2 linked regions of the Mesorhizobium opportunistum WSM2075 genome follow. The protein of the gene in region 2 interacts with the protein of the main gene of each other region in a pairwise test. Links are inferred from orthologs where the notes say so. Each region holds a gene or a part of one and is shown on either strand. Other genes may lie near its edges.

Region 1 (3,662 bases), 4.0 Mb from region 2 along the record:
GAAGCCGTGAACCTTTTCCGCCGCATGAACGACAGATGAACACGCTGATCACGAAGCCTTCACGCAGCGTTCACTAGGTTGCACCTTAATAAGATGAAACCAAAATCCCATCTATCCGTTGTAAGGCGCAGGAGAACACGCAAATGCTGATCTACATGCTCGCCACCGCAATGACCGTCGCCATGCTGATCGCCACAGTATTCGGGCTGCATCAGGAGGCGCAACGGGTCCGCGTCAGGGCCACCACCAAGCGCTTCGAAGGCTTCGGCCCCCGCAAGCCCTATCGTCACTACTAAGTCAGTCCAGACTTGCTGCCGCGCCGGCCAATGGGCCGGCGTTGCTATGTCCAGAACCTGCCGCGGCAGTTATTCCGCGGTACCGGTGCCAGCGTCTGGTGTAGGGTTGGCCTCAGAACCGCCCTGGACGGCTTCTTCGATTTCCTCGTCCGATTGCGGTTCGGATATCCGCTCGACCGAAACCACCTTTTCACCCTCAGCCGTGTTGAAGATGGTCACGCCCTTGGTGGCGCGGCTGGCGAAACGGATGCCGTTGACCGGCACCCGGATGACAGTGCCGCCGTCCGACACCAGCATGATCTGGTCGTCATTGCCGACCGGGAAGGTCGCCACCAGCTGGCCAATCTCCGCGGTTTTCGACACGTCGGTGGCGCGGATGCCCTTGCCGCCGCGGCCGGTCAGGCGGAAATCGTAGGACGACGAGCGCTTGCCGTAGCCATATTCGGTCACCGTCAGCACGTACTGCTCATGCGCCTTGAGCTCTTCGTAACGGCTGTCGGAAAGCTCCGTCTCCTCGCCGATCTCCTCATTGGTGAGCGCGATCTCTTCTTCCTCTCCCGCCGTCTCGGCGGCAAGCCGCCGCTCCGACGCCGCCCGCTTGAGGTAAGCGGCTCGCTCCGCCGGAGAAGCATCGACATGCTCGATCACCGACATGGAGATGATGCGGTCGGTCGCAGCCATGGTGATGCCGCGCACGCCGACGGAATTGCGGCTCTGGAAGACGCGCACGTCCCCGACGGAGAAGCGGATGCACTGACCCGAATTCGCCGTCAGAAGCACATCGTCATTGTCGGTGCAGGTCTCGACACCGAGTATCTCGTCGCCCTCCTCCTCCAGCTTCATCGCAATCTTGCCGTTGCGGTTGACCTGGACGAAGTCGGACAGCTTGTTGCGGCGCACGGTGCCGCGTGTCGTGGCGAACATCACGTCGAGCTCGCCCCAGCTCGTCTCGTCCTCCGGCAGCGGCATGATGGTGGTGATGCGCTCGCCCTGCTCCAGCGGCAGCATGTTGATCAGCGCCTTGCCGCGTGACTGCGGGTTGCCGATCGGCAGCCGCCAGACCTTTTCCTTGTAGACGATGCCGCGCGAGGAGAAGAACAGCACCGGCGTGTGCGTGTTGGCCACGAACAGCCGGGTCACGAAATCCTCTTCCTTGGTCGACATGCCGGAGCGGCCCTTGCCGCCACGGCGCTGCGCCCGGTAGAGCGAAAGCGGCACGCGCTTGATGTAGCCGGAATGGCTCACCGTCACGACCATGTCCTCGCGCTGGATCAGGTCCTCGTCTTCCATGTCCGCGCCGCCGTCGGTGAGTTCGGTGCGGCGTGGCGTGCCGAACTCGTCGCGCACGGCGGCAAGCTCATCCTTCACGATCTGCTGGACCCGCGCGCGGGACGACAAAATGTCCAGATAATCGATGATTTCGGCGCCGATCGTGTTCAACTCGTCGGCGATTTCGTCGCGGCCAAGTGCCGTCAGGCGCTGCAGACGCAGTTCGAGGATGGCGCGCGCCTGTTCCTCGGATAGATTGTAGGTGCCGTCCTCGTTGATGCGATGGCGCGGATCGTCGATCAGAAGGATCAGCGACTCGACATCGCCCGACGGCCAGCGCCGCTCCATCAACTGCTCACGCGCCGTCTGCGGATCCGGCGCGGTGCGGATCAGCTTGATCACTTCGTCGATGTTGGCGACGGCGATGGCCAGACCCACCAGCACATGGGCGCGGTCGCGCGCCTTGCGCAGCAGGAATTTCGTGCGCCTCGTGATCACCTCTTCGCGGAAGGAGACGAACGCCCTCAGCATATCGGTCAGGTTCATCACTTCCGGCTTGCCGCCGTTCAGCGCCACCATATTGGCGCCGAACGAGGTCTGCAGCGGCGTGAAGCGGTAAAGCTGGTTGAGGATGACGTCGGCAACGGCGTCGCGCTTCAGTTCGATGACGACGCGGTAGCCCTGGCGGTCGCTTTCGTCACGGATATCGGAAATTCCCTCGATGCGCTTGTCGCGCACCAGTTCGGCCATCTTCTCGATCATCGAGGCCTTGTTCACCTGATAGGGAACCTCGGTGATGATGATCGATTCACGGTCATTGCCGCGCTGTTCGATGTTGACCTTGCCGCGCATGACGATGGAACCGCGGCCGGTCGCATAGGCGCTGTAGATGCCGGAACGGCCAAGCACGATGCCGCCGGTCGGGAAATCCGGCCCCGGAATGATCTCCATCAGCGCCGGCAGGTCGATCGCCGGATTGTCGATGATGGCGATCGCGCCGTTGCAGACTTCGCTCAGATTGTGCGGCGGAATGTTGGTGGCCATGCCGACGGCAATGCCGCCGGAACCGTTGACCAGAAGGTTGGGGAAGCGCGCCGGCAGCACCTTCGGCTCGGTGTCGGAGGCGTCATACGTGTCCTGGAAATCGACGGTCTCCTTGTCGATGTCCTCCAGCAATTCATGCGCGACCTTGGTCAGGCGCGATTCGGTGTAGCGCATCGCCGCCGGCGGATCGCCGTCGATCGAGCCGAAATTGCCCTGCCCGTCGATCAGCGGCACGCGCAGCGACCAATCCTGCGCCATGCGCACCAACGCGTCATAGATCGAGGCGTCGCCATGCGGATGGTATTTACCCATCACGTCGGCAACCGGGCGCGCCGACTTCACATATTTGCGGTTCCAGTGGTAGCCGCTCTCATGCGCCGCATAGAGAATGCGGCGATGCACCGGCTTGAGGCCATCACGCACATCGGGCAGCGCACGGCTGACGATCACGCTCATGGCGTAAGACAGATAGGAGCTCTGCATCTCCTCGATGATGGAGATCGGCTCGATGCCGGTGGGGCCGCCGTCGGCGCCGCGCGGTGTTTTTTGGTCGGTCAAATCGGATCACAATCTAATCAGGAATCACTTGACGCTTATATAGGAAGCACGGCCGAAACTCCAATATTCCCGGCACTTTTCCAGTGTCATTTTTAGTGGTTATTTCAAAAGGATACCGCTGATTGCGACGATATGGCCACAACGCTTTTGCCGTCCCCAAGGCAAAAGCCGGCAATGGACCAACTTCGCCTAACGAAAGCCGCGGGCGCCCTGAATTTGGAGCCCGTGGCCGCCTTGCGAGCGCTGAGCGGGTGGCTGCGCCGCGATCTCGACGGGGAGTGATCGCAGGTTGGCGGTACGTGCCGACGTCGGACTGAGCCCGCTTCAGCCGAGACGCCCGCTTGCCGGGGCGCTTGATCGGCGAGCGCGATAGTTGCCCGGCGTCTCGCCCATGATGCGCCGGAAACGGCGGTTGAAAGTCGACAGATCGTTGAAGCCGGCCTCGAAGGCGATCGCCGAGATCGCATCCTTGGACAGGCGCAGCCGCACCGCCGC
Region 2 (3,388 bases):
ATGCCGACCCATTTGGTGCGCAGCCGGCCCGCCAGATAGCCGCCCACACCCGACGACAACCACTGCACGACGACAAGCCAGATCGCAGTCGATACGGCGAAACTGGTCGCCGAGAGGCCAGAGCCCGACCAGGGTGAAACCATCGTTAGCCCAAGCCCGGAGCCGAGCAGCATGAGGATGAAGGTCAGCGTCGAGGCCGCGAAGGCACCGGCGATGATCGGTCCCCAGCTGACAGCCGTGGAGGATGATTCCGTTGCAGTCGATACGCCGACAGCCGATAGGGTGGAGGACTGCATGGAGGCCTCCTATCGCATGAAAAGCATGAGAAGAATGATGATCGGAATCGGAACTCCGAGCAGCCACAGTAGAATGCCGCGTCCCATGAAAGCCTCCTGTAAGAAATTGTGATCGACACTGTCACAATGTCTTTGAACGCCTTCTGTTCCGGCAACTCCTCAATGATTTTGATTGTGCAAGCCGACATTGGCGGGCCCTGGGGCACGCCAATGTCTCAAAAAAGCTTGCACAGACCTCAGATATCCAGATTGGCGACCGATAGCGCGTTGTCCTGGATGAATTCACGCCGCGGCTCGACCTCGTCGCCCATCAGCCGCGAGAACAGCGAGTCCGCGTCGGTGGCGTCATTGACCTTGACCTGCAGCAGCGAGCGCACATTCGGGTCGAGCGTGGTTTCCCAGAGCTGCTCGGCGTTCATCTCGCCGAGACCCTTGTAGCGCTGCATGGTCAGCCCTTTGCGGCCGGTCGCAAAGACCGCATTGAGCAGCGCCAGAGGCCCCGAGACGGTTTCGGAGATATCCTTGCGGCGCAGCACCGGCGGCGTCCCATAGACCTCGCTGAGGCGCTGTGCGTAGCGGTCGAGCTGGCGGGCGTCGGCCGAATTGATCAGTGCCATGTCGAGATGGGCGTATTCCTTGACGCTGCGCACGGTGCGCTCGAACACATAGCCGCCGATCCCTTCGTTCGACGTCGACATCCGCCCTGTCCAGCCGCGCTCGGTATCCTCGGCTATGATGTCGAGACGTTGTGCGACCCGCTCCGCCATTGCGTTGGCACGACCAAGGTCGGCAAAGACGTCGGGGTTGAGCCCGCCGGCGATCGCGGCCTGTTCGACCACGCCCCTATTGTAGCGCGTGTGCAGGCCGTTGATGAGCTGGCGCACGGCCAGCGCATCGTCGATGGCGCTGCGCAGGTCCTGCCCGGCCCGAACCTCGCCGGAGCCCAGCGCAAGCGAGGCTTCCTCGAGCCCGGAGCCGATCAGGAATTCCTCGAAGGCGCTCTCGTTCTTGATGTATTGCGAGCTCTTGCCGCGCGTCACCTTATAGAGCGGCGGCTGGGCTATGTAGAGGTGGCCGCGCTCGATCAGTTCCGGCATCTGCCGGAAGAAGAAGGTCAACAGCAAGGTCCTGATATGGGCACCGTCGACGTCGGCGTCGGTCATCAGGATGATCTTGTGGTAGCGCAATTTGTCGGCATTGAACTCGTCCTTGCCGATCGAGGTGCCGAGCGCGGTGATCAGCGTGCCGATCATGTCGGAGCCGAGCATGCGGTCGAAGCGTGCCCGCTCGACATTGAGGATCTTGCCGCGCAAGGGAAGGATCGCCTGGTTCTGCCGCGAACGGCCGCCCTTGGCCGAGCCACCGGCGGAATCACCCTCGACGATGAAGATTTCGGATTTCGCCGGGTCGCGTTCCTGGCAGTCGGCCAGCTTGCCGGGCAGGGACGTGACGCCGAGCGAGCTCTTGCGGGTGATATCGCGCGCCTTGCGCGCGGCTTCGCGCGCCGCCGCGGCCTGGATCACCTTGTCGATGACCACCTTGCCCTCGGTCGGGTGCTCTTCCAACCAGGTGCCGAGCGCCTCGTTGACCAGCCCCTCGACCACCGGGCGGACTTCCGACGAGACCAGCTTGTCCTTGGTCTGCGAGGAGAATTTCGGGTCGGGAACCTTGACCGACAGCACCGCCGTCAGGCCTTCGCGGCAATCGTCGCCGATCAGCGAGACCTTTTCCTTCTTGGTCAGGCCCGAGGAGTCGCCATAGCCGGTGATCTGGCGCGTCAGCGCGCCACGGAAGCCGGCCAGATGGGTGCCGCCATCGCGCTGCGGGATGTTGTTGGTGAAGGCCAGCACATTCTCGTGGTAGCTGTCGTTCCACCACATCGCCACCTCGACGGTAATGCCGTCGCGCTCGGCCTTGATGGCGATCGGCTTGTCGATCAGCGGTTTCTTGACCCGGTCGAGATATTTGACGAACTCTTCGAGGCCGCCATCGTAATGCAGCTCATGCCGCAACACGTCGGCATGGCGGGCATCGGTCAAGACGATGCGCACGCCGGAATTGAGGAAGGCGAGTTCGCGCAGCCGGTGTTCCAGCGTGCCGAAGTCGAATTCGACCATGGTGAAGGTCTCGGACGACGGAAAAAAGGTGATTTCCGAGCCGCTGCGCCCCTCATAGGTGCCTGGCTGCTTGTCCTGTTCATAGGCGCCGGTGACTTTCAGCGGCGCGTCCGCATTGCCATGCGTGAAGCTCATCTCGAAGATCTGGCCATTGCGGCGGATTTTGAGCTTCAGCCACGCCGAAAGGGCGTTCACTACCGACACGCCGACACCATGCAGGCCGCCCGACACCTTGTAGGAATTCTGGTCGAACTTGCCGCCCGCATGCAGCTGGGTCATGATCACTTCGGCCGCCGAAATGCCTTCGCCGGTGTGGATATCGGTCGGAATGCCGCGGCCATTGTCGATAACCGTCACCGAACCATCGGGGTTGAGCGTCACCGTGACCAGGTCGGCGTGACCGGCCAAGGCCTCGTCGATGGCGTTGTCGACCACCTCATAGACCATGTGATGCAGGCCTGAACCGTCGTCGGTGTCGCCGATATACATGCCGGGGCGTTTGCGGACGGCGTCCAACCCCTTCAAAACCTTGATGGAATCGGCGCCGTATTCGGCTTCAGCGCCGTTGGTGTTCTCGATCTGGTCGCTCATGAAAACCTGTTGTCTAGATGCCGCTTGTACAGCGCGAAAAATCGGCCCCGAATCGCGCCTCTGCTATGCACAAGATATAGGCGCTAAAGGCGGTTTTTCCAAGGTTTGCAGGCATTTCCGGCCCAAATGCGGAGCCGGCAGCCGGCTATTTTTTTCGGGTGCCGAATTTAGCGAGAAGGCCGCGCAGATATTTGATCGTGGGTTTGTCCCTGGGCGCCAGCCGGCCCGTGCGGTCGAGCTCCAGCGCCAGGTTCAGCGCCTTGGTCAGCACCGCCTTCGGATCCTTGGCCACATACGCGTAGTTGATGTAGGCCTGCACCAGGTCGAATTGCCAGATCGCATTGTTCGGGTCGGACCGGGCCAATTGCTGGCGGATGCCAAGGC

The links.
Region 1: the proteins of gyrB (region 2) and gyrA interact in binary tests that used the Escherichia coli proteins (3 or more experiments, as listed by UniProt). The link is inferred for Mesorhizobium opportunistum WSM2075 from one-to-one orthologs.

The regions. Positions count from the first base shown.
Region 1 is NC_015675.1:4,311,167-4,314,828, reverse strand. Bases 166-3,508 are described here. They hold gyrA (DNA gyrase subunit A), read right to left. Parts: upstream 3,168-3,508; coding sequence 366-3,167; downstream 166-365. Other genes in these bases: MESOP_RS20720 (helix-turn-helix transcriptional regulator), read right to left, coding at 3,492-3,508; MESOP_RS33875 (hypothetical protein), read left to right, coding at 166-296. In the rest of the region: more of MESOP_RS33875, read left to right, coding at 144-165; more of MESOP_RS20720, read right to left, coding at 3,509-3,662. UniProt on the Escherichia coli protein: A type II topoisomerase that negatively supercoils closed circular double-stranded (ds) DNA in an ATP-dependent manner to maintain chromosomes in an underwound state.
Region 2 is NC_015675.1:340,777-344,164, reverse strand. Bases 269-3,337 are described here. They hold gyrB (DNA topoisomerase (ATP-hydrolyzing) subunit B), read right to left. Parts: upstream 3,005-3,337; coding sequence 533-3,004; downstream 269-532. Other genes in these bases: MESOP_RS01530 (caspase family protein), read right to left, coding at 3,150-3,337; MESOP_RS01540 (membrane protein), read right to left, coding at 269-296. Also shown: more of MESOP_RS01540, read right to left, coding at 1-268; more of MESOP_RS01530, read right to left, coding at 3,338-3,388. UniProt on the Escherichia coli protein: DNA gyrase negatively supercoils closed circular double-stranded DNA in an ATP-dependent manner to maintain chromosomes in an underwound state.